Regions from separate parts of the Halomonas binhaiensis genome, predicted to be linked through region 1. Evidence: predicted binding sites of a transcription regulator. Region 1 holds the regulator's gene; each other region holds the start of a gene.
The links. The regulator sigma-54, encoded in region 1, starts transcription at its own class of promoters, with help from an activator protein. The targets are predictions, from matches to a motif close to TGGCACNNNNNTTGCTNT.
Positions count from the first base shown of each region.

Region 2: the regulator sigma-54 is predicted to act here: its motif matches at 4,365-4,382, upstream of hmpA (NO-inducible flavohemoprotein).
Region 3: the regulator sigma-54 is predicted to act here: its motif matches at 3,332-3,349, upstream of E4T21_RS00250 (P-II family nitrogen regulator).

Region 1 covers NZ_CP038437.2:1,615,187-1,623,233, forward strand. The annotation lists gene E4T21_RS07010 (BUD32 family EKC/KEOPS complex subunit) at 1-420, opposite strand, end outside; gene E4T21_RS07015 (HPr family phosphocarrier protein) at 712-981, opposite strand; gene rapZ (RNase adapter RapZ) at 988-1,869, opposite strand; gene ptsN (PTS IIA-like nitrogen regulatory protein PtsN) at 1,967-2,452, opposite strand; gene hpf (ribosome hibernation-promoting factor, HPF/YfiA family) at 2,465-2,773, opposite strand; gene E4T21_RS07035 (RNA polymerase factor sigma-54) at 2,972-4,384, opposite strand; gene lptB (LPS export ABC transporter ATP-binding protein) at 4,497-5,222, opposite strand; gene lptA (lipopolysaccharide transport periplasmic protein LptA) at 5,222-5,749, opposite strand; gene lptC (LPS export ABC transporter periplasmic protein LptC) at 5,746-6,336, opposite strand; gene E4T21_RS07055 (KdsC family phosphatase) at 6,339-6,899, opposite strand; gene E4T21_RS07060 (KpsF/GutQ family sugar-phosphate isomerase) at 6,940-7,938, opposite strand.
Region 2 covers NZ_CP038437.2:4,606,312-4,614,358, forward strand. The annotation lists gene E4T21_RS20080 (amino acid ABC transporter permease) at 1-58, opposite strand, end outside; gene E4T21_RS20085 (amino acid ABC transporter permease) at 60-1,235, opposite strand; gene E4T21_RS20090 (hypothetical protein) at 1,253-1,432, shown strand; gene E4T21_RS20095 (amino acid ABC transporter substrate-binding protein) at 1,411-2,442, opposite strand; gene norR (nitric oxide reductase transcriptional regulator NorR) at 2,673-4,235, opposite strand; gene hmpA (NO-inducible flavohemoprotein) at 4,473-5,648, shown strand; gene E4T21_RS20110 (tripartite tricarboxylate transporter permease) at 5,744-7,258, opposite strand; gene E4T21_RS20115 (tripartite tricarboxylate transporter TctB family protein) at 7,262-7,753, opposite strand; gene E4T21_RS20120 (Bug family tripartite tricarboxylate transporter substrate binding protein) at 7,816-8,047, opposite strand, start outside.
Region 3 covers NZ_CP038437.2:48,824-56,870, reverse strand. The annotation lists gene E4T21_RS00275 (VOC family protein) at 1-200, opposite strand, end outside; gene E4T21_RS00270 (putative quinol monooxygenase) at 309-611, shown strand; gene E4T21_RS00265 (DUF3820 family protein) at 713-946, shown strand; gene glnK (P-II family nitrogen regulator) at 1,076-1,414, opposite strand; gene E4T21_RS00255 (ammonium transporter) at 1,624-2,874, opposite strand; gene E4T21_RS00250 (P-II family nitrogen regulator) at 2,926-3,264, opposite strand; gene E4T21_RS00245 (accessory factor UbiK family protein) at 3,672-3,986, shown strand; gene E4T21_RS00240 (YifB family Mg chelatase-like AAA ATPase) at 4,082-5,587, shown strand; gene gloA2 (SMU1112c/YaeR family gloxylase I-like metalloprotein) at 5,603-6,004, opposite strand; gene E4T21_RS00230 (VanZ family protein) at 6,009-6,380, opposite strand; gene hemE (uroporphyrinogen decarboxylase) at 6,400-7,476, opposite strand; gene ribA (GTP cyclohydrolase II) at 7,623-8,047, shown strand, end outside.

The sequences.
Region 1 (8,047 bases):
GGTAAAAATTCTCGGCGCCTTGTAGGCATCCAGATCAATGGCGATGATCTCGCCATTCTTGACCAGGAAGTTGTCGGTGTGCAGGCCTCGGCAGTGAATACGATCACGATACAGGGCTACCAGAATGTCCACATAACGTTGCTGCAGGACAGGATCATCCTGAATGAGCTGCTTGAGAGGCACGCCATTCACATTGGCAGTGACCAGGCGATAACGCTTGGACTCGATAATCTCGGGAGCCTGGATGCCAAGCAGAGACAGACGCTTGGCCACATAGCGAAAGTTATATCCGGGATAACGACGAATGCCGAGCCGGTAACGCCAGCGATCGGTGATGTTGGGAGAGAACGTCTTGATAAAAGTGTCGTGCTCGGGATCGTAATGGACGCTACTGTATTTTCCGGTCTGGATTAACTGCATGGTGGGAAATCGATATTCTCCGCACGCTCGAGCAGGATGCTCGGCGATCATCTAATGTACGCACAGTATAATCGACTGGCGCTAAGGAAAAACTGCATAAATGCCTGCGCGACTCAATCACTGCGTTACGCGGTGCGCGGAATCCTCACCTATATCCCATAGGCTCCGGTTCCTGTGCTCCGGGCGCCTTGTGCTTGAGCATGCTCGTCGATTTATTCAGCGCTTCCCTAATTCAAGCATATCTCTTGTACATCGAGTTCGTATGCATGGAAAGGATGCTGATGCTAGAGATCAGTCTTCTTCGTCGAAGCGGGCGGTGAATAGCGCTTCAATGGCGTCAAGTGCTGATTCGGCATCGTCACCTTCGGCTTCAATGATCAACTCGGTGCCGCAGGGCGCAGCCAACATCAATAGCGACATGATGTTGGCGCCATCTCCCTGCATATGGTCACGGCGAACAATGATCTGAGACTGGAAGGTCTGACAGCACTGTACCAGGCGGGTGGCAGCTCTAGCGTGAAGGCCGCGCTTGTTGATAAGAGTGAGCTGTCGCTGTGGCACGGTATGTCAGTCTCCCTTTGATACCAGGCGTCGCTGCTGAACAAGCTCGCGATGGCGCAGGCGAATGCGGTCGTGCTTGGAGGCAAGAGATTGAGCGATACGCTCGGCCAGATAGACCGAGCGATGTTGACCACCGGTGCAACCGATGGCCACGGTAAGATAGCTGCGGTGGCTGGCCTTGTATTGCGGTAACCACTTGTCCAGCCAGTGGAGAATGTCATCGTACATCTCGTCCACGACAGGAAATCCCTCGAGAAAGTCGATGACAGCCTGGTCCTGGCCTGTCGCGTCACGCAGGCAGGGGTCCCAGTAAGGGTTGGGCAGGCAACGGGCATCGAAGACGATGTCGGCATCAGGAGGAACGCCGCGCTTGAAGCCGAAGGACTCTATGGTCAGGCTGAGCTGTTCTGCATCTTGCCCGGCGACCTGGTCGGCAATCTGGGCACGCAAGTCATGCACGGACAAGCGGGTGGTATCGATGACCAGGTCCGTCAGATCTCGCATGCCACTGAGTGCTTTTTCTTCAGATTCAATAGCTTCAGCCAGGGTCATGTCGCTGTAGCGGGTTAGCGGATGACGCCGACGAGTGTGGGAAAAGCGTTCCAGCAGTACCTGCGGGTTGCTGGTCAGGTAAACCACCTGGCACTCGATATTGCCATCCTTGAGCTCGCTGAGCAGTTCAGGGAATCGTTCGAGTGCTCCTGGCAGATTGCGTGCATCGATGCTGACAGCGACGCGGCGCAGGTCACTATTGGCCAGTTCTGCCACCAACGATCCCAGCAACATGGCAGGGAGATTGTCGATGGCATAGAAACCGAGATCTTCGAGGGCCTGCAGAGCAACGGACTTGCCCGAGCCAGAGCGGCCGCTGATGATCACGAGTTGCATGTCCTGTCTCCTGGTCAGGGGAGAGCCGCAGTACTCGAAGGAGAGTGCGGCTGAGGCATGTAATGGATGGACGGTATTGTTGATGGGACGGAAGCTCTCAGCCACTGGGAGGTGAAGGTTCGTCGGATTGACGAATCGCTTCCTGGAGGCATTCGTAAAGCTCTCGCTGTGAAGTGGCATTGCGCAGGCGTTGCCGGGTTTCGGCATCGCTCATGACCCCTGCGACCTGTCCCAACAGAGCCAGGTGGGTATCGTCAGCTTCCTCAGGCACCAACAACACAAAGATTAGATCGACGGGCTCACCATCGATCGCATCAAAGTCGATAGGCTCAGAAAGCTTGAGAAAGCCCGAGATTGGCGTTTTGCAGTGAGGGTTACGGGCATGAGGAATGGCCACACCATTACCGATACCCGTACTGCCTAGCCGCTCGCGGCCAATCAGTCGGCTAAAGACTTCCTGGCTGTCCAGGCTCGGAGTATTTTGCGCAATAAAGGTGCTGAAAAATTCCAGCACCCTTTTTTTGCTTCCTCCCGGCACATCAAAGAGAGTGCGCTCGGGAGGGAGAATGGCTTCCAATGTCATAATGATGGGGGATCAACGGAGTCCGGTGCCCTGAGCTCGGGCTTGAGATTTTTCCTTATGCTTGACCAACTGACGATCAAGCTTGTCGGCAAGCGCGTCGATGGCGGCATACATATCGCCATCTTGTGCATCAGCATGGAGATCAGCACCGGCGGCGTGAAGCGTGCAGGCGGCGTGCTGGCGTTCCTTCTCCACTGACAATGTCACCTGAACGTTGGTGATATTGTCGTAGTGGCGCTCCACTCGAGTGAGCTTCTCTTGTACGTAGTCACGCAGGGGGTCGGTCAGTTCAACGTGATGGCCGGTGATGTTTACTTGCATGACAAGCTCCTTGCTCTTGCATGTGGTAGCTCGATTGTAACCCTTTTTCTGATCCTGCAAACCCCCTCATCGAAGTTGCTTGAAATCTGGCAGGAGAGCCCGTGATTCAGCAACTTGTATGGTTTATCAGCTTGTCCAGCAGGCGGATTCAACGGCAGCGGGTGTTTGCGGGCAGTCCTTGCGACTTTAAGACGCGCCTCAGCGTAGACGTTTTCTCTCGCTGGATGAGGGAATATGCATCGACTCACGGTACTTGGCTACTGTACGTCGGGCCACGTTGACGCCAGTCGCATTAAGCAGCTCGACCAGCTTGCTGTCGGATAGCGGCTTGCGAGGAGGCTCGTCCTGGATGAGTTTCTTGATCATGGCGCGAATTGCTGTGCTGGAATGAGCGTCGCCATCGTTGCCTACCTGGCTGGAGAAAAAGTATTTGAGTTCGAAGACGCCACGGGGGGTATAGATGAACTTCTGTGTCGTGACTCGAGAGATGGTGGACTCATGCATCTCGACCTTGTCTGCAATGTCGGCCAGGATCAGGGGTTTCATTGCTTCTTCGCCATGATCTAGAAAGTCGATCTGGCGTGCCATGATTTCACGGCCCACCTTGAGCAGGGTGTCATTGCGGCTGGATAGACTCTTGAGAAGCCAGCGGGCTTCCTGCAGATGATCCTTGAGAAACTGGTTGTCCTGGCTTTTATCGGCACGGCGAATCAAGGCTGCGTAGTCGGGTTGAATACGCAGTCGCGGCATGGCATCAGGGTTGAGCTCTACCTGCCAGCCAGCGGCGCTGTGGCGTACGATGAGGTCAGGTATCACGTAGTCTGAGCTGTTGTCACCGAATTGACTGCCGGGGCGCGGATCGAGGCTGCGTATGAGGCGGATGACGCTGTCGAGCTGGTCGTCATCCAGGCTGAGACGGCGCTTGAGCATGCGACGATCATCAGCAGCCAGAGCCTCGAGAAACTGGCGGACCAGACGCCCTGCCTGGGCCAGCAGAGGCGTTTCCCTGGGCAATGCATCGAGTTGCAGGGATAGGCACTCGCGCAGGTCGCGAGCGAAGACGCCGGTGGGTTCGAACTGTTGCAGGCGCTTGAGAATGGCCTCGACATCGCTCAGGGTCAATGGCTCCAGACCTTGGCCGAGAAGGCCTTCATGGATGTCTTCCAATGGCTGATCGAGATAACCGTCGCTGGTGACAGCATCAATCAGGCTTTCGGCGATGCGGTTTTCTGCTGGAGAAATGTCGAGCATGGCCAACTGCCAACTGAGATGGCTCTGGAGTGACTGGCTATCGGCCTGACGCTCGAAGTCGGGCGCTTCACCGCTGCCGGCAGGTGCCATGCCGAGGTCCTGGAAGGTGTCCTCCCATTCGCTGTCGGTCGTCAGGTCTGCAGGAATTTCATCGGCCCAGTCGTCATCTGTGGTTTCCTGGGCCTGTTGCTCGCCAAAATCATCTTCCAGCTCGAGCATGGGGTTGGAATCCAGGGCCTGCTGGATCTCCTGGCGCAGGTCCAGGGTGGATAGCTGCAACAGAGCAATGGCCTGTTGCAGTTGGGGAGTCATGGTGAGCTGGGTGCCAAGACGCAGCTGCAGTGACGCCTTGAGGGCCATTAGCGAATTCCGGTTAAGGAAACACTGATGGATATTACAGTGCTTCTCGGGTGGATGATCGCATCACACTAACGGCGAGTCGGGCGGCATGCAAGTCCCTTGCCAACATTAGTTAAAGGCGGAAGTTTTCGCCTAGATACACTTCCTTGACCCGCTGGTTGGCAAGAATGTCATGGGCATTGCCTTCAGCGATGATCTGTCCATCGCCCACGATGTAGGCATGATCACAGATATCGAGTGTCTCGCGGACGTTGTGGTCGGTAATCAGAACGCCGATATTGCGTGCCTTGAGCTGGCGAATGATGGCCTTGATCTCACCGACGGAAATGGGATCGACGCCGGCAAAGGGCTCATCAAGAAGAATGAAGGCGGGTTCTGTTGCCAGGGCGCGGGCAATCTCCACCCTGCGACGTTCACCGCCGGACAATGCCATGCCGGGATTGTCGCGGATATGGGTGACATGGAAGTCTTCCAGCAGTTGCTCCAGGCGCTGTTGACGGCCGGCCTTGTCAAGGTCCTTGCGAGTTTCGAGAATCGCCATGATGTTATCGGCAACCGTCAGCTTGCGGAATATCGAGGCTTCCTGGGGCAGGTAGCCAATTCCGGCAAGTGCTCGCTCGTGCATGGCGGCACGACTCAGGTCCATTTCGTCAATGGCAACTTCGCCGGAGTCTGCGCGCACCAGTCCCACGATCATGTAGAACGAGGTGGTCTTGCCGGCACCATTGGGGCCGAGCAGACCGACAATGCTGCCCTGGCGAATGGACAAGCTGATGTCATGGACGACGCGGCGTTTCTTGTAGCTCTTGGCCAGGTTGCGGGCGTGAAGCGTCTTCATCAGTTACCTTGCTCCGGCTCGAGAGTCATGCGAATACGCTGATTGCCCTGAACGCCTTCAGCACTGGAGCGGGCCTGCACTACCTTGCGATCGAGGAAGTATTCCACATAGGCGCCATCGAAGGTGTCGCCTCCCTTGTGCAGCTCGGCCTGGTTGATCAGCTCGATGCGGCGCTCAGGGACGTGATAGATGACTCGATGCCCCCACCCCTTGACCACGGGTTCTTCGGGAGAGGGTTTTTGCTCGAGGTAGGCGCGCTGACCGGTGGCCGTGGCCAGCGACAGCTCGCCCTTGTTGTTGCGCCGAATTTCTACCCGGTCGCCGGTGAGGAGCATGCTGCCCTGCTGGATGCGTACATTGCCGGTATAGACAGCCGTGCCAGCCTTGTCATCCAGATCAAGCTGATCGGCTTCGACCTGAATCGGGGCAGTGCGGTCACTTTCCAGGGCCAGGGCAGCGCTGCTGCCGAGGCAGGTGGCAAGGCCCAGGCACAGGGCGAGCAGGTGAGTGGTGCTCGGACGCGTCATTGGGCAGACTCCTTTTGGGGTTCGGGCGGATGAAAGCCAGTCACATTGTCGGTCAGGCGGGCGCGATTGTCATGAATCCAGGCATCGAAACGCTCGCCACGCATTTCCTGGGGCGGTTGGCGTAACAGGGCAGGGGTTTCGCTCCAGGCGTGACCTGTCTTGTTATCGTAGTGGAGTTCTTCGGTATCCAGCTGCCAACGTTCCTGCGGTGCTTCTAGGTGAGCGTTGCCGGTAAGGACGATGGGGTTGCCATCAGGCCCCAGGCGTCCTTCGTCTGCACTGGCAATCCAGTCCCTTCCGTCATCGTCGATCAGTTCGAGATCTGGTGTCTTCAGGCGGGTGACATCATCCTCCGGAGTATGTGCCAGACGTGGAGTGGTAGCACGCTGATACGCTTGGCCCTGGGCATTGAAGCGAGTCAGCTTGGCATCCTCCAGGTAGTAGTCCGGTTCCCCCGCCTCGTTCTTGGGGATCATGTTGGGAATGATGGTATCGCGTGGATCAAGAAAAGCCAGCCATGCTCCCAGCCCTAGTAGTATCACTACCAGCCAGAAGCGGAAGCCGGGCTTTCGCAGGCGCAATTGCATGTTCAGTGACCACTGTGCAAATAGGTATCGAGCACGCTGTCCCAATGACCCTGGGCCATCAGTAGGCGGTCGCAGATTTCACGCACAGCACCATGTCCCCCATGGCGTTCGGTGACCCAGTGAGCATGCTTCTGTATATAGTCGGGGGCACCGGGAACGCTGATGCCTACGCCTACATGATGAATGCAAGGCAGGTCGGGGAGGTCGTCACCGCAGTAAGCGACCTGGTGCAGTTCAAGGCCAAGTGCTGTGCAGAGAGTCTTGAGCTCGACAAGCTTCTTTTCCACACCTTGGCTGACATGGCGGATGCCCAGAGCATCGGCTCGATGCTCGACCATGGTGGAGCGCCTTCCAGTAATGATCGCGACTTCAATGCCTGCGCGCTTGAGCAGTTTCAGTCCGTGTCCATCCAGCGTGTTGAACGCTTTGAGTTCGCTGCCATCGGCCTGGAAGTACAGGCTGCCATCGGTCATTACGCCATCCACATCGAGAGCAAGCAGGCGTATCCGGCGCAGGCGGTCGAGCAGATCCTGGGGGACGGTCGAGAGAGTATCTTTGGGCATGGCACTGTCCTTGTTCATGAGGGCGTCATGGAGGCTCTGTTTAGATGACCCCTGCACTCAGCAGGTCATGCATGTGCAGTGCGCCGATGGGACGTTGCAAATCGTCGATGACGGCTAAAGCAGTGATGCGGTTATCTTCCATGATGCGTACGGCTTCTGCCGCCAGTGTATCAGGAGTCACGTAATGTCCTGGCCGAGTCATGACATCGTCCACCTTGAGGCCAGTGAAATCCTGGTAGCGGTCCAAGGTGCGACGCAGGTCACCATCAGTATAAACGCCAGCCAGCGTGCCATCGGTGGATACTACGCAAGTGAAGCCCAGCCCCTGGCGGGAAATTTCCAGCAAGGCATCACGCAGAGGACTGCCTTGCGGAACCTGGGGCAGACGGTCGCCTTTATGCATCAGGTCAGCAACCGTCAACAGCAGTCGCTTGCCGAGGCTGCCGCCGGGATGGGACATGGCAAAATCTTCGGCGGTGAAGCCGCGTGACTCGAGCAGCGCCACTGCCAGAGCATCGCCCAGGGCGAGAGCCGCGGTAGTCGAGGAAGTCGGAGCCAGATCCAGAGGGCAGGCCTCGCGCTCGACACCTGCATACAGGTGTGCGTTGGAGTGGCGTGCCAGTGTCGAGTTGGGACGGCCGGTCATGCTGACCAGCGGTATGCCCATGCGTTTGAGCAATGGTAGAAGTGCAGTAACCTCGGCGGTTTCACCAGAGTTGGACAGTGCCAGGACCACGTCGCCACGGGTAATCATGCCGAGGTCTCCGTGGCTGGCTTCACCGGGGTGGACGAAGAAAGCCGGAGTGCCGGTGCTGGCCAGGGTGGCGGCGATTTTGCCGCCAATATGGCCGGACTTTCCCATGCCTGTGACGACTACGCGACCGCGGCAGGTGAGAATCAGCTCACAGGCTCGATCAAAGCTTTCGTCGAGATGCGTGAGCAGAGCATCTATTGCATCTCGCTCCAGGCTGAGAGTGCGTCGGGCGCTATCGCGTAAGGACAAGGGGGCCACGTGTGCGGTATCAGGTTGTTCTGTCATGGATATGATTGTTGCCGTTAGAGCGCGTTCTCACAAGAGGCAGGAGGTGGTCGGTCACGACGCCTTTGTCAGGCCAGGTTGCTTCAGCGAAGAGCGTCCTGTACCAAGT
Region 2 (8,047 bases), 1.9 Mb from region 1:
GGCTGTCCGGCGCCGGACGCGCTGCAATCAAGGTATCTCGCGCAGTGGAATCGTTCATGCTAGCGCTCCTTGATCAGGGTGCGGGCGTTGTAGAAGTTCATGAACGCCGACACCACGAGACTGATGGTCAGATACACCGCCATGGTGATGGCAATGATCTCGATCGCCTGCCCGGTCTGGTTCAGGGAAGTACCAGCGAAGACCGCCACCAGGTCGGGATAGCCGATCGCCGTCGCCAGTGACGAGTTCTTGATCAGGTTCAGATACTGGCTGGTCAGCTGCGGCACGATGACTCGCATGGCCTGGGGTATCACCACCTTGCGCAAGGTGATATTGGCCGGCAACCCGATGGCCCGCGAGGCCTCGACCTGGCCGGAGGGCACCGACTGGATGCCCGAGCGCACGATCTCAGCGATGAAGGACGCCGTATAGATCGATAGCGCCAGCCACAGCGCCATCAGCTCGGGAATGATCGTGATGCCGCCACGGAAGTTGAAACCCTTCAGTTCCGGCATCTCCCAGCTCAGTGGCGAACCACTGATGACAAAAGCCAGCAGCGGCAGACCGACAATCATCGCCGTGCCGACCCAGTACACCGGCAGTGCCTTGCCGGTGCGCTCCTGCAGACGTCGTGCGTAGATTGCAAAGGCAATACTGGCAACAACCGCCACCGTCAGCGCTGCCAGCGTCAGCCCGAAGCCCGTTTCAGGCACCGGTGCCGGCACCACCAGGCCACGTACATTAAGAAACACCGCCTCCATCAATGACAGGCTCTGACGCGGGCTGGGCAATGCCTGGAGCACCGCGAAGTACCAGAACAGAATCTGCACCAACAGCGGAATATTGCGAAATATCTCGACGTAGGCAGCCGCCAGGCGCGCCAGCAGCCAATTGGGTGACAGGCGGGCAATGCCAACAGCAAAGCCAATGATGGTCGCTGCCACGATGCCCATGGCCGAGACCAGCAACGTATTGAGCAGGCCAACGATAAAAGTGCGCCCGTAGGTGCTGTTGCCGGGAAAGTCGATCAGCGTCTGGGGTATGGAAAATCCAGCTCGCTCGTTCAGGAAGGCAAAGCCGGTGGTAATGCCGCGCTCATCCAGGTTGGTCAGGGCATTGTTCACCATCATGGTAATCAAGGCCACCAGACCAGCAAGCAGTAACGCCTGGATGATCAGAGCACGGAACGCAGGGCGCCGCCACAGAGGGACGTGGCTGGCAGGGGGTATCGACATGACAGGCCTCTGACGCAATGGCTCGACAATGTCGCGGAGGCAACCCGCGCCATCATCCAGTCAGTTGGGAAACCGGACCGCAGCCCGCGACCTTGACGCCGCAGAGCCCGGTCAACTCACGGGTCGGCCCGGCAGGTGATCCCGCCCACACGGGATGCAACCTGCCGGGTCGGGCTCAGCGAATCGGCGGTGCGTAGAGAATCCCGCCCTGATCCCACAATGCGTTCAAGCCACGGCTGATCTTGAGTGGTGAGTTGGCCCCTACGGTGTCATCGAATACTTCGCCGTAGTTGCCCACCTGGGAAATGATGTTGTAGACCCAGTCGTTGCTGAGCCCCAACTGCTCGCCATAGGTCCCTTCCACCCCCAGAAGACGTGCCACCTGAGGATTCGGCGGATCATTCTTCATCTGCTCGACATTCTCGCGGGTTACCCCAAGTTCCTCGGCATTGACCATGGCGAATACCGTCCACCTGACGATGTTGAACCACTGATCGTCGCCTTGACGAACCACTGGACCGAGAGGTTCCTTCGAGATCAGTTGCGTCATGATCTCGACACTATCCGGATCGGGCAGTTGCAGGCGCAAGGCACTGAGCTGAGAGGTATCGGAGGTCAACACATCGCAGCGCCCACTGGCGAAACCGGATGCCGTCTGGTCGGGGGTATCGAAGGTCACGGTGCTGATCTCGATGCCCTTGGACGGAAAGTAATCAGCCAGATTGAGTTCGTGAGTCGTGCCGGACTGGATACAGATGGAGGCTCCGTCCAGGTCCTCGAGACTGGTCACGCCGAGATCCTTCGAGACCATGAAGCCCTGGCCGTCGTAGAAGGTGGTAGCGGTGAAATTGAGCCCTAGCGAATTGTCACGGGTTGCCGTCCAGGTCGTGTTGCGAGACAGCACGTCGATCTCCCCGGATTGCAGCGCAGTGAAGCGCTCCTTGGCCGTAAGCGGTGTGAACTCGACCTGGTCAGGGTCACCGAAGATCGCTGACGAAAGGGCTCGGCAGGTTTCCACGTCCAGCCCCTGCCACTGACCACTGGCATCTGGTGAGGAAAACCCGGAGAGCCCGACATTGACGCCGCAGGTGAGGTTGCCACGCTGCTTGACCTCATCCAGGGTCGCAGCGGAGGCTGCACTTGCCATGCCCAGCCCCAGGGCCGCGACAGAGAGATGGATCAGCATCTTGTTATTGTTGCGTTTCATGCTTTCAACTCCGATCGGTTGCGTTGGCTGATTGTTGTCGACTTGCCTATTTGCCGAATCACGCAATTTACTATCGGAGCCAAAACGTCCCTGGTCAACGCTGGTTTTAAACGCTAGCTCGAATTCCGCCGGCCAAGCGCATGGCAACGCCCTTCTCGTTGCTCGTTGCTCGTTGCTCGTTGCTCGTAGCTCGTAGCTCGTAGCTCGTAGCTCGTAGCTCGTAGCTCAAATCATTCCTTCAACCCCAAGCGCCTGGCCAAACGATGCAGGTTGCCCGCATCCATCCCCAGCTCCCTGGCAGCCCCCGCCCAATTTCCCTGTTCGGCCAAGGCATGCTGTATATGCTCACGCTGGAAGGCATCCGTGGCCTCCCGCAGGTTGATCACGACAGCATTACCTGGCACAGGCTTGTTGATGGAATGCCCTTCTTCAGGAGATTCGGCGACATCCTGACGACCCTCCATACGGGGATCGAGCCCCAGGTGATGAGGGTTGATGCGTACCACTCGGCGTCTGGGATCGGCCACAGGAGTCGCCTCCGCCACAGCCAGCAACGATGCCCTGGCCAATACATGCTCCAGTTCACGCACATTGCCCGGCCACGCCCAGGTACTCAGAGCCTGCCGTGCCTCCGGGTCTAGGCGCAGATTGCCCACGCCTAGACGAATGCGGTTTTCTTCCTGAAAGTGTCCGATCAGCAGCGGCAAGTCTTCTGGACGCTCGCGCAGAGGCGGAACACGTAACGGAAAGGCACTGAGACGGTGATAGAGGTCTTCGCGGAAACGGCCGGCGGTGACTTCCGCTGCCAGGTCGCGGTTGGTCACGGCGACCACGCGAACATCCACGCTGCGGGACCGCTCACTGCCCAGGGCCTGAATCTCCCCTTCCTGCAACGCTCGGAGTAGCTTGGGCTGCAGTACCAAGGGCAGTTCTCCGACCTCATCGAGGACCAGGGTGCCGCCATCCGCCATGGCGAAATGCCCGCGATGATCCCGTGTCGCCCCGGAAAAGGCCCCCCGCTGATGGCCAAACAGAGCGCTTTCAATCAATGAGGCCGGTAGTGCAGCACAGTTGACCATGACCAGGGGGCCGTCCGCCCGGCGCGAATACTCATGCACTGCCCGGGAAATCCTTTCCTTGCCCACGCCAGTCTCTCCATGCACCAGCACACTCATGTCAGAGGCTGCCACCAGTTCTATCGAAGCCATCAGCTGACGCATGGCCGGACTGTTCCAGCGGCTCACGATGGATGGCTTGAGCGGTGTTTCCTGAGTCACCGCCAATTGCATGCGGGCAGAGCCTAGCCGCTCGGCAAGGCACAGACAGGTGCCGAGCAGATCGGCTGCGGCAATCAATCCTTCATCATCCAGGGCTGCCAGGCGCCCTGGGGTCAGGGCATCCAGCGTTACCATTCCGATCAGGCGCTTGCCATCACGCAGGGCAACTCCCAGGCAATCGTGCACCTGACTCAGTTCCTCATCGAGCAGGCCATCATAAGGGTCCGGCAGGGGGGAATCAGCCGGAAAACGACACACCTTCGGTGTTTCTGCAATGGCCGCCAAGCGTGGGTGCTCTTCCAGCAGAAATGTCTTGCCACGCACACTCTCCGGCAGGCCGATCACTGCCACCGGCACAAGGCCATTGCCCTGATGCACCAGTAACGCGCTGGCATCGGCCCGGGTTCCCGCCACCAGCGTCTCAAGCAGGTCCTGCCAGGCTTCCACCAGACCATCGTCATCATTGCCCCCGAGGCGTACCAGCAGTTCCCGCAGGCGCTGCATGAACGTCACCATGGCCTGTCCCCTGAATTGTCAATTTCACAATCATCAATGTCATTATGACAATCAATGTAGTGTCATTCTGACATCGCAACAACGAGCCGTCAGCACGCGTCTCTATCCGACATGGAACTGAAATGCGCCTGGCACAAGGCCTGCAGGCAACCCTATGCGGCAGGATGACGCAGGTCTGTCATGCCGGCATGCGGGTTGCGACAAGAAAGGAGAATGATCTCACCTAGGAGTCACGCCATGACCACAGCTGCTCAGGACGCTATCATCGACGCCACTGCTCCCGTTGTCGCCGAACACCTGAATGCCATTACCGCCTGTTTCTATCCGTTGATGTTCGAGCGCTACCCTGAGGTGGCCAGCTTCTTCAACCAGACCCATCAGCATGATGGCGCCCAGCCGCGCGCACTGGCTCAGTCCGTACTGGCCTATGTAGGCCTGCGCAAGCGCCCGGCCGAGGCCCAGGCGGCCATGGCCACCGCGATCAGCAAGCACGTATCACTGGGCATTCAGCCTGAGCAGTATCCCATTGTTGGCGAATGTCTGATGGCTGCCATCGGAGAGGTACTGGGTGATGCCGTCACTGCGGAAATCGCCGATGCCTGGGGCGCTCTGTACCAGGATCTGGCCGACCTGCTGATTGCCGCCGAGGCTCAGCGTTACGATGCGTTCGCCCACAGTCAGGGCGGCTGGTCAGGCACGCGTGACTTCCGCATCGCTGACATCCGCCAGGAAAGCGACGTCATCCGCTCATTCTATCTTGAACCCGTCGATGGCGGCCCAGTGGCAGAAGCCAAGCCCGGCCAATACATCGGCCTCAAGCTGAACATCAACGGCCAGACCACACACCGCCACTATAGCCTGTCGGGCCTGCTCAATGGCCGCGGCTATCGCATTTCCGTCAAGCAGGAACCGGAAGGCCTGGTAAGCAATTGGCTGCACCAGCATGCCAAGGTCGGTGATGTGCTGGAGCTGTTGCCACCCGCTGGCGAGCTGACCCTGGACGACAGTGACACCCCCGTGGTGCTGATCAGCGGCGGCGTCGGCCAGACCCCCATGCTGCCCCTGGTGCGTCAGGCACTAAAGCAGGGCCGTCAGGTGAGCTATTTGCATGCGGCACGCAGTGCTCAGCATCATGCCTTTGCCCATGATCTCAAGGAGCTTGCTGCCCAGCATCCCGACCAGCTGACCACCCTGGTCGCCTACGAAGAAGGCACAGGCGGCGATGTGCAAGGGCGCATCGAGAAGGAAGTGCTGGCCCGCCTACTGCCAAGCGACAAGGCACAGTGCTACTTCGTCGGCCCTCAGGAATTCATGAGTGTGATGGATCGTTATCTGGAGGAGCTAGGCGTTCCCGGCAGCCAGCGTCATTACGAGCATTTCGGCCCGTCGCGTCCCTTGCACACCGCAGCCTGAAATCACCAGCAGAGCATTCTGCCCGGTAAAAATGCACAAGGCCGCATCGGTTCCGATGCGGCCTTGTGCCATCAATCACCAGCATGAAAGATGATCTAGGCGTGCTGGCGCGCCTGTGGCTTGCGAATCACCATGAAGTAATAGAACACACCGGTCAGGGCCAGGAAGAATAGGCTATCCGGGCTGGTCAGGAAGATCAGCGGACTGCCATCGGAAATCGACAGCGAACGTCGACAGTATTCCTCGAGACTTGGCCCCAGCACGAACCCCAGCAGCAGGCAGGCGACCGGATAGCCATGTCGGCGCAGGAAGTAAGCCAGAATGCCGAACAGCAGCGCCAGGCCCATCTGAAACATCGAATAGGTCGCCACATAGCAGCCGACCAACGCGATCACCGCGATGCTGGCGTAGAGAATGTCCCGTCGGATCGACACGATGCGCACGAACCAGGGTCCCAGCAGATAGAGCGTCAACGGCACCAGGACCAGGGCTGATATAAACAGGGCCATGAACATGGGTGCGATCAGTGCCATCTGGCTGTCGAGGAACTGTGGCCCAGGCTGCAGACCATTGATTACCAGAACCCCCAGCACAATTGCCGTCGTCGGGTCGCCTGGTATGCCGAATGACAGCATCGGTACAAAGGCACCGCTGCACATGGCGTTGTTGGCGCCCTCGGCAGCGGCGATACCCTCCACGGACCCCTTGCCATACTTCTCGGGGTGTTTCGAACTGCGCATCGACTCGGCATAGGCGACAAACGCCGCCATCGAGCCACCGGCCCCAGGCAGGACGCCAACCGCGTAGCCGATGACGGCACACTTCACATAGCGATAGAAGCCGATTTCCCGCACCTCACTCCATGGTGGAATGAAGTCGCGACGCCGGATCGGAGCCGCCTTGACGTCCGCAGCTTCCACGGTGCGTGCTGACTTGTTCTCGGCCTGTACCAGCAGCTCGCTGATGGCGAAGGCTCCGATCACCAACGGCATGATGTCGATCCCCTGCATCAACACGGCAGTGCCGAAAGTGAACCTGGTCACTGGCTGCATCACATCAATGCCGACGGTGGCGACCATGACCCCTAGTGTGGTTGCCACCAGTCCCTTGGATATCGCCCCGCGCTGGGAAATGACAATCACGATCAAGGCGAAGGCAATCAACGCAAACTTGCCTGGCGTGCGTATCAACAGCGCTGCATCGGTTGCCAGTGGCGCAACTACCATCAACAACACCGCGCCCAGAGCACCACCAATCATCGAGGCCAGAGCTGCATGGCCCAGCGCCTTGGCGCCTTCCCCACGCTGCTGCATGGGGTAGCCTTCAATGGCGGTCATCATCGACGCTGGTGCACCGGGAATATTGATGGTGGTTGCAGTGATGCTGCCGCTACACATTCCCGCCATAAAGATACTGGCACAGGCCACCAGCGCCGCCGTGACATCGAGGCTATAGGTCAGCGGCAGCAACAGCGCGATGGCCAGCATCGAGGTCAACCCCGGTACCGCACCGAAGAAGGTACCGATCAGGTAACCGCCGATCAGGTAGGGAAGAATGTCGGGTTGCATGAGTACGGCAAACCCACGCATCAGTTCAGCAACATAATCCATGTGTTATCCCCACAGTACCGGTAAGCGGACCCGGAACACCCACTCGAAGAGTCCGTACCCCAACACCGCAATGGCCACGGCAATCAGCGCCTTGACCAGCAGTTGCCCTGGAGCGGGACGCCCGGCGCTGAACACCAGGGTCATGGCAAAGGCATAGAGCGTGGTGCTGATGAAGTACCCCAGCGATGAGAACAACGCGATATAGACGGCGGTCAACACCACCACCGCGAGGGGCCCGAATGACCTGCTGGCATCCGTCTCCGTAGATGGCTCGTCTTCATTCTCGGCAGCCGCCTTGCGCCGATCCCCCAGCATTGACGCCGCCAATGCCACCAGCATGATCAAGCCGAGCACCACCGGGAAAAAGGAAGCGGTGATATTGCCGTTACTGAGCGGCGGCGCAATGCCAAGTGCCGCCACCAGATAGACCAGGGTCAGGGCCAGCAGCAGCACGACGACACCCGCGCGGCTACCCAACCAGGACAGAATTCTCATGCTTAGCCCTCATGAATAGAACACCGCCATGTATCGACACGGCGGAGAAACCTCTGTCAGGCTCACTGTCCCAGCAGCCCCGCTTCCTTGAGCTCGTCCATGCGGCCAAAGAGCTCCTGCTGTGTTGTCTGCGCCCAGTCGCTGACCTCGTCATGGCCCAGCCAGTTGGGTGTCACACCGACATCGACCAACCAGCTCTGGAATTCCTCGCTGTCGTAGGCCTGTTGATAAGCCTCCTCCAGGGCCGAGATAGCCTCGTCCGGCGTATTGGCCGGCGCCGCGAGGATGACGAAG
Region 3 (8,047 bases), 1.6 Mb from region 1:
TGCGGATCTCCCCCGGTCGGTTCCTTTGCACGACTGAGGGAAAAATTGTCGTTGCCCAGCGTCAGATAGACCAGGTCCGCATGGGCACGACGCAGGATGCGCATTCCCAGAAAGTCGACATAAAAACGCTCACAAGCCTCGAGATCCTGGACCTGTAGCGCAATGTGGCGAATGCCATTCAGAGGGGCGGGACGAGACATGTTGCGAGCTCCTGATAGGTTGGATACTGTTTGTGTGGAAATATTTTCCAAATACCGCAGTCTGCGCGGAATGATGCAACCACGCAACCCACCCCATCAGGAGCCAAGATGTACTGTATTATTGTCAGAACACAATTGAAGCCCGGCAACCGGGAAAGCTTCCTTGCTGCCATGCTGGAAAATGCCCAGGCGTCGGTACGCGAGGAACCCGGCTGCCTGGTGTTTGACGTCATCGAGGATCGCGAGACACCTGACTGCTTCCACCTGTATGAAGTCTATCAGGATGAGCAGGCACTGGCGGCCCACAAGGAAACACCGCACTATCGGGCATCCCGCCAGATAGTGACGCCCTTGATCGATTCCCAGAGCGTGACACGCGCGGATGTCCTGGCCTTGAACCCAGAACGGTAAGGGAACGCTGCATCAGCGCTGATGACAAATGGCTACTCGCAACTCAGCGCAGCATTATGGAATACCGGCGTCTTGCGTAGAGATCTTGCCCTGGAGGTAAAATGAAACCCGAGGACCTGGAACGGTTGGTGGCACTGCGTATGCCTTTCGGAAAATACGAGGGCACATTGATCGCGGACCTGCCTGGCCCCTATCTCAACTGGTTTGCCCGCGAGGGATTTCCCCAAGGTGAGATTGGCCGCCTGCTCGCCATCATGCACGAAATTGACCACAACGGCCTGAGCTACCTGCTGGAGCCGTTGCGCCGGACAGCCGGCATAACCACGCACTCTTGATGGAGACTGCTGCCCACGCGCCAGCGCTATAGAAGATGTGATATGCCTGCCCTGGTCGCGTTCATGGTACCTGAGCGTATCGTGAACGCGGCCAACAGCCCTGCATGATGGTTCGGATCAGCGTGATGCTTACACGGCGTCCTTGTCGACTTCACCTGTACGAATACGGATCACTTTCTCCAGCGCAGTGACGAAGATCTTGCCATCGCCAATCTTGCCGGTATTCGCAACAGAGGTAATCGCATCGATGACCTGGTCGACCATCCCATCGTCCACAGCGACCTCGAGCTTCACCTTGGGCAGAAAGTCCACCACATACTCAGCACCACGATACAGTTCGGTGTGGCCTTTCTGACGGCCGAAGCCTTTGACTTCCGTCACGGTGATACCCTGGACGCCGATTTCCGAGAGCGACTCGCGCACGTCGTCGAGCTTGAATGGCTTGATAATCGCGGTCACCAGCTTCATGGTGTCTTCCTCTTCCTGTTCTCTGGGGAAGGCCTGTCACCGCTTCATGCGGTCCAAGGCTTTCCGTAATGAAGGTGGCTTGCAATATACAACAGCACACCTGACGGATTCTGAGACCAAGCATACCCCTGCCGGGCAGAAATAAAAAAGGCCCCCGAAGGGGCCAGGTGGAGCACGCCAGCTCACTGGTGTCGCTGGTAACCTCAAGGTTACTTCTTGGCGACGTTAAACTCGGGATAGGCTTCGAGACCACATTCGGCCAGATCGACGCCTTCATATTCTTCTTCTTCGCTGACACGGACACCCATGACAGCCTTGATGATCAGCCACACGATCGCACTGGCCACGAATACCCAGACAAAGATTCCTGCGATACCGATCAACTGAGCACCGAAGGTAGCGTCAGCATTGTTCAGAGGTACCGCCAGGACGCCCCAGATCCCCGCCACACCATGGGCAGAAATCGCACCAACCGGGTCATCAAGGCGCAGCTTGTCGAGAGAGATAATGGATAGCACGACCAGCAGGCCGCCAAGTCCACCGATCAGAGTAGCGCTCAGGGCACTCGGTGAAAGAGGGTCGGCAGTGATGGAAACCAGGCCAGCAATGGCACCATTCAACGCCATGGTCAGGTCAGCCTTGCGGAACAGCACTTTGGCCAGCACCAGGGCAGCAAGCACACCTCCAGCCGCTGCAGCGTTGGTATTCACCAGCACCTGAGCCATGTGGTTGGCTGAAGTCACATCAGACACCTTCAGCTCCGAGCCACCATTGAAGCCGAACCAACCCAGCCACAGGATGAAGGTACCCAGCGTAGCCAGCGGCAGATTGGCACCAGGAATTGCGTAGATGGCACCGTCCTTGCCGTACTTGCCACGACGCGGGCCAAGGATCAGCACACCGGACAACGCCGCGGCAGCACCCGCCAGGTGCACGATGCCAGAGCCTGCGTAGTCCGAGAAGCCCAGCTCGGACAGCCAGCCGCCACCCCAGGTCCAGTAACCGGAAACCGGGTAGATGAAAGCGGTCATGACCACGGCGAAGGCCAGGAAAGCCCACAGTTTCATGCGTTCAGCCACGGCGCCTGAGACGATCGACATGGCCGTTGCGACGAACACGACCTGGAAGAAGAAGTCTGCACGAGCAGAGTAGTAGGGGGCATCTTCACCGCCTGCAAGCACTGCATCGACGGTATTCTCATCCCCCAGCAGGAAGCCCAGGCTGGGCAGGAAGCCGCCAGCATCGGACGAATACATGATGTAGTAACCAATCAGCAGGTACATGGTGCAGGCAATGGCAAACAGCACGATGTTCTTGGTCAGGATTTCGGCGGTGTTCTTGGCTCGGACAAGGCCGGCCTCGAGCATGGCGAAGCCTGCGGCCATCCACATGACAAGCGCGCCACAGACAAGGAAGTAGAACGTATCGAGCGCGTAGCTCAGTTCACTGATGTCGACCATTGATATTCTCTCTGTAATGTCGGGTCGGTACGGAGCAAAAAGAGCCGCAAATCAAACAGCGTCAGAACCGCGTTCACCGGTTCGTATGCGAATGACATCTTCCAGAGCGGTGACAAAAACCTTCCCGTCACCGATCTTTCCACTGTTGGCGGCATTGCAGATAGCTTCCAGGACCGTATCCAGACGCGACTCGTCGATGGCGACTTCCACTTTCACCTTGGGTAAAAAATCGACCACATACTCGGCACCACGATACAGCTCGGTGTGGCCCTTCTGGCGGCCGAAGCCCTTGACCTCAGTAACGGTAATCCCCTGGACGCCGTTGTCTGCAAGTGCCTCGCGCACGTCGTCCAGCTTGAAGGGTTTGATGATGGCAGTGATCAACTTCATGATGGCGATGCTCCCTCTTACAGGGGGTTAGCGGCATGATGCCGTACAGTGCATGTTATGCATTGGTTAAGCGCAAAGTGTGCCAACAACACAAGAACCCCATTATTTTTAGATAGTTATCGCCAATCCTCGACATGATTTCAGATGCAGAAGTGAAAAGGCCCGAACGCCACGCACCAAGATAGTGCTTTGCATAAACGAACGCGCTCCACGAAGGGGCAATTCTTTTGGCAGTGCAGCATGCCCGTCATCAAAATAAGCCCTTTTGGTGAAATGCACGCCAATACATGAGCGTGTCCGAGCTCGGCATGACGCATGCAGCACTCGAGTTAATACGAAAACATGCGTGGGGGTCTGGGGTTGCGTATCCTGTACGACAACAGCTGTTTACATTGAGGAGAAGCATCATGGTCACCCACGAGCGCATCAGCCGCTTGGCACAACAAATTGGAGAGCGTCTGCAGGGTGCGTCTCAGGCCCCGGAAGACATCCAGAAGGGTGTACAGCAGGTGGTAAAAGGCGCCTTCGACCGTCTTGAACTGGTTTCTCGCGAAGACTTCGACATTCTGATGGATGTGCTGCAACGCACGCGCAGCCGAGTGGAGGCACTGGAAAAGCAGGTCGCCGCGCTTGAGACCTTGATCGAGCAGGGCGCCAACTCAGCATCCACCGATGGCGCCAAGGAAAAAGGCACGACACAAATTGGCGAACAAGAATCCTGATATAAAGAATCCTGATGATATAGGAAACGCCTGACATACAGCGCACCATACTCGCGTCATTATCATTCGGACAGTGATCTGGCGAGGGAACGCCCATGACGCTAGCCGTTATCTCGACGCGGGCGGGCTTGGGGCTGGATGCCCCTGAAGTACAGGTGGAAGTACATCTGGCCAACGGACTACCCGGTATGACCTTGGTAGGACTGCCCGAAACAGCAGTAAAGGAAAGCCGGGAAAGAGTACGCAGCGCGCTGACTACTTCTGGTTTCGATTTTCCATTGCGCCGAATCACTCTCAACCTGGCGCCCGCGGATCTGCCCAAGGAAGGGGGACGTTTTGATTTACCCATCGCCCTGGGTCTACTGGTAGCCTCCGGCCAGCTCCCCAATGAAGCGCTAAATGGCCTGGAATGTGTTGGTGAGTTGGCCCTGGATGGCCACCTGCGTCCTGTTACAGGCATTCTTCCTTTTGCACTTGCCACCCGCCGAGCCGGCAAACGCTTGATTGTTCCAGTGGATAACGCTGACGAAGCCTCCCTCGTCGATGGATTGGAGATACTGCCAGCCCGACACCTGCTGGAGGTCGTGGCACATCTCAATGGCCAGTCCCTCATTCCTTCGCATGTTTTTCACGGTGCAGGAACGCCCCAGGCCGAAACACTAGACCTGGCCGATGTCCGCGGCCAGCACCAGGCTCGTCGAGCACTGGAAATAGCGGCAGCAGGAGGCCATAACCTGTTGTTTGCCGGCCCCCCCGGTACTGGCAAGACCCTGCTGGCCAGCCGCTTGCCAGGCATTCTTCCGCCCCTGAGCAAGGACGAGGCCCTGGAAGTGGCTGCCGTTCGCTCTGTGACAGGATTGCCTCTGGAACAGGACTGGGGACGGCGCCCCTTTCGTGCTCCGCACCATACAGCCAGCGCCGTGGCGCTGGTAGGGGGCGGTGGAAAGCCCCGTCCAGGGGAGATTTCCCTGGCCCATTTGGGCGTGCTGTTTCTAGATGAGCTGCCGGAGTTCAGCCGCCATGTGCTGGAAGTCATGCGCGAGCCGATGGAGTCCGGCGAAATTCATATTGCCCGCGCCAGCCATGAGCGTCGCTATCCAGCACGTTTCCAGCTGGTAGCCGCGATGAACCCCTGCCCTTGTGGGCATCTTGGCGATCCGCGCCAGTCATGTGTCTGCACCGCCGCACAAATCCAGCGTTACCAGTCACGCCTTTCGGCTCCCTTGCTGGACCGTATTGACCTGCAGGTAGAGGTGCCCGCCATTCCTGCAGCACAACTGACATCGACACAGCAAGGAGAGTCATCGCATACAGTGCGCCAGCGTGTGCAAGCGGCCCGAGAGCGACAACAGGAACGCGGAGGGCTCAATGCTCAGCTCTCCGGCCGAGCGCTAGATGATGCCTGCGGCCTGAAAGCCGAAGATCGTGCATGGCTGGCCGAAAGCCTGGAACGCCTGAAGCTCTCGGCCCGTGCTTACCATCGAATATTGCGTGTTGCCCTGACCCTGGCAGACCTTTCCGAGCTCAAGTATCCGGGCCGCGAACAACTGATCGAAGCTATCGGCTACCGCCAATTGGACCGGATGCTGAAGCGAGGATGAGGCGGCTGAAAAAGGTCAGGAAGACGCCACTTCATACAGCTCGATGGGCGTACCATCCGGATCACAGAAGAAGGTGAAGCGTGCGCCTGTATATTCGTCAATGCGAATGGGCTCAGGCACAACGCCGCGCTGTTCGAGCTGCACCACGCAGGTATCAATATCCGTGGTAGCCAGAGCCAGATGACGCAGGCCACAGGCCTCTGGATAGCTGGGCCTGGGTGGCGGCGAGGGAAAAGAGAACAGTTCCAGCTGTATGCCGCCAGGTAGCATGAGATCAAGCTTGTAGCTGTCGCGCGCTTCGCGATAGACCTCGTTCAATACCTGGGCACCGAGCACATCGATATAAAAGCGCCTGGATTTATCGTAATCGGCAGTGATCAAGGCAACATGGTGGACACAGCTCAGCGGTAACGTCATGAAATCAGCTATTCCTTGGCAAAAAGACTTTTCGCATGCCAGCGAGGGCCAGAGCCAGCATGACACCCGCCCCCGCTCCTAGCGCATTGGCCAGAATATCTCCGAGATCTCCTCCCAGGCGACCAGGCACAAACATCTGAGCCAGCTCAATCAATACGCCATAGGCAAAGGCAAGCCACCAGGCACGCCAATGGCGACGTATGGTGCACCAGACCAGAAATGACAGGGCCGCATAGCCAACGAAGTGATTGACCTTATCCCAGGGCATTTGTTCAGGCAGGTCATCGCCTGGCATCAGGCTACCCCAGCCGATCAGCGCTGCCACAAGCAGCGCCAGCAGCATCCAGGCTATCTGACTACGACGCAATATCCACATGTCACACACCGCCTGCGTCTCAGCCGACAGCAATCTGCCGATGGTAGTTCGGGCTCAGCTCATGCAATGCGTCCATGAAGGCCAGGACATTGTCAGGATCAGTGAACTGGTTGATACCATGTCCCAGGTTGAACACATGGCCAGGACCGTGCCCAAAGCTATCGAGAATACGCCCAACTTCGGCACGAATGGCAGCGGGGCTGGCAAACAACACATTAGGATCCATGTTGCCCTGCAACGCGACCTTGTGACCGACCCGCGCGCGCGCACTGGACAGTTCCGTGCTCCAGTCCAGACCAAGGCAGGTGGCACCGGTCCGCGCCATATCCTCCAGCCATTGCCCACCGTTCTTGGTGAACATGATCACAGGCACCGGGCGTCCATCGTGCTCCTTGATCAAGCCGGCGATGATCTGCTCCATGTAGCTCAAGGAAAACTCGTGATAGGCCGGAGTGGAAAGCGCCCCTCCCCAGGTATCGAAAATCTGTACTGCCTGGGCTCCTGCACGAATCTGGGCATTGAGATATTCGGTGACGGCCTGGGCAAGCACATTAAGCAGCTGGTGCATGGCATCCGGGTTGCTGTAGAGCATGGACTTGACGTGCCTGAAATCCTTGCTCGAACCACCCTCGACCATATAAGTCGCCAGTGTCCAGGGGCTGCCAGAGAAGCCAATCAGCGGGACTCGTCCATTCAGCTCACGGCGGATGGTGGTAACCGCGCGCATGACATAATCGAGATCGCGTCCCATATCCGGTATTGTCAGCGCCGCCACGTCTTCGGGGGTACGTACCGGTTTATGGAACTTTGGCCCTTCGCCCGCTTCGAAGTACAGTCCGAGCCCCATGGCATCGGGAATGGTCAGAATGTCCGAGAACAGGATCGCGGCATCCAGTGGGTAACGTTCCAGTGGCTGCAAGGTGACTTCACAGGCTCGCGCCGTATCACGACACAGGTCCATGAAGCTACCGGCTTGACCACGTACTTCACGGTACTCAGGCAGATAACGGCCGGCCTGGCGCATCATCCACACCGGAGTACGGTCTACCGGCTGGCGCGCCAGAGCGCGCAGAAAGCGATCGTTCTTGAGTTCCATGCTGACGTCATCCGCGGACAAGAATGTCGCTCGATTGTACCTTATGAACAACCATCATGATGACGATTCGTGAGGGTTACGTCTTATCCTGATAGAATGATCGCCCACCTGTCGGCTTAGCCGTGGTCTAGATTTCGAGGTACCCCGTGACGATCCGTTTCATCGCCGCCTCTCGCCTGCCCACTCCTTGGGCCACTTTCACCATGCATGGCTTCGAAGATGAAGCCACTGGCAAGGATCACGTTGCCTTGACACTCGGCAAGCTGGATGACGGCCAGCCAGTGCTTGGTCGGGTGCATTCCGAGTGCCTGACGGGGGATGCGTTGTTCTCCATGCGCTGTGACTGTGGCTATCAACTCCAGGAAGCCATGAAGCGTATCGCAGACGAGGGACGTGGCGTCATTCTCTATCTGCGCCAGGAAGGCCGTGGTATTGGCCTGCTGAACAAGATCCGGGCCTACCACCTACAGGATCAGGGTGCAGATACCGTGGAAGCTAACGAGCGCCTTGGCTTCGCTGCCGACCTGCGCCGTTATGACCTGTGTATCCCGATGCTCGAACATCTGGGGGT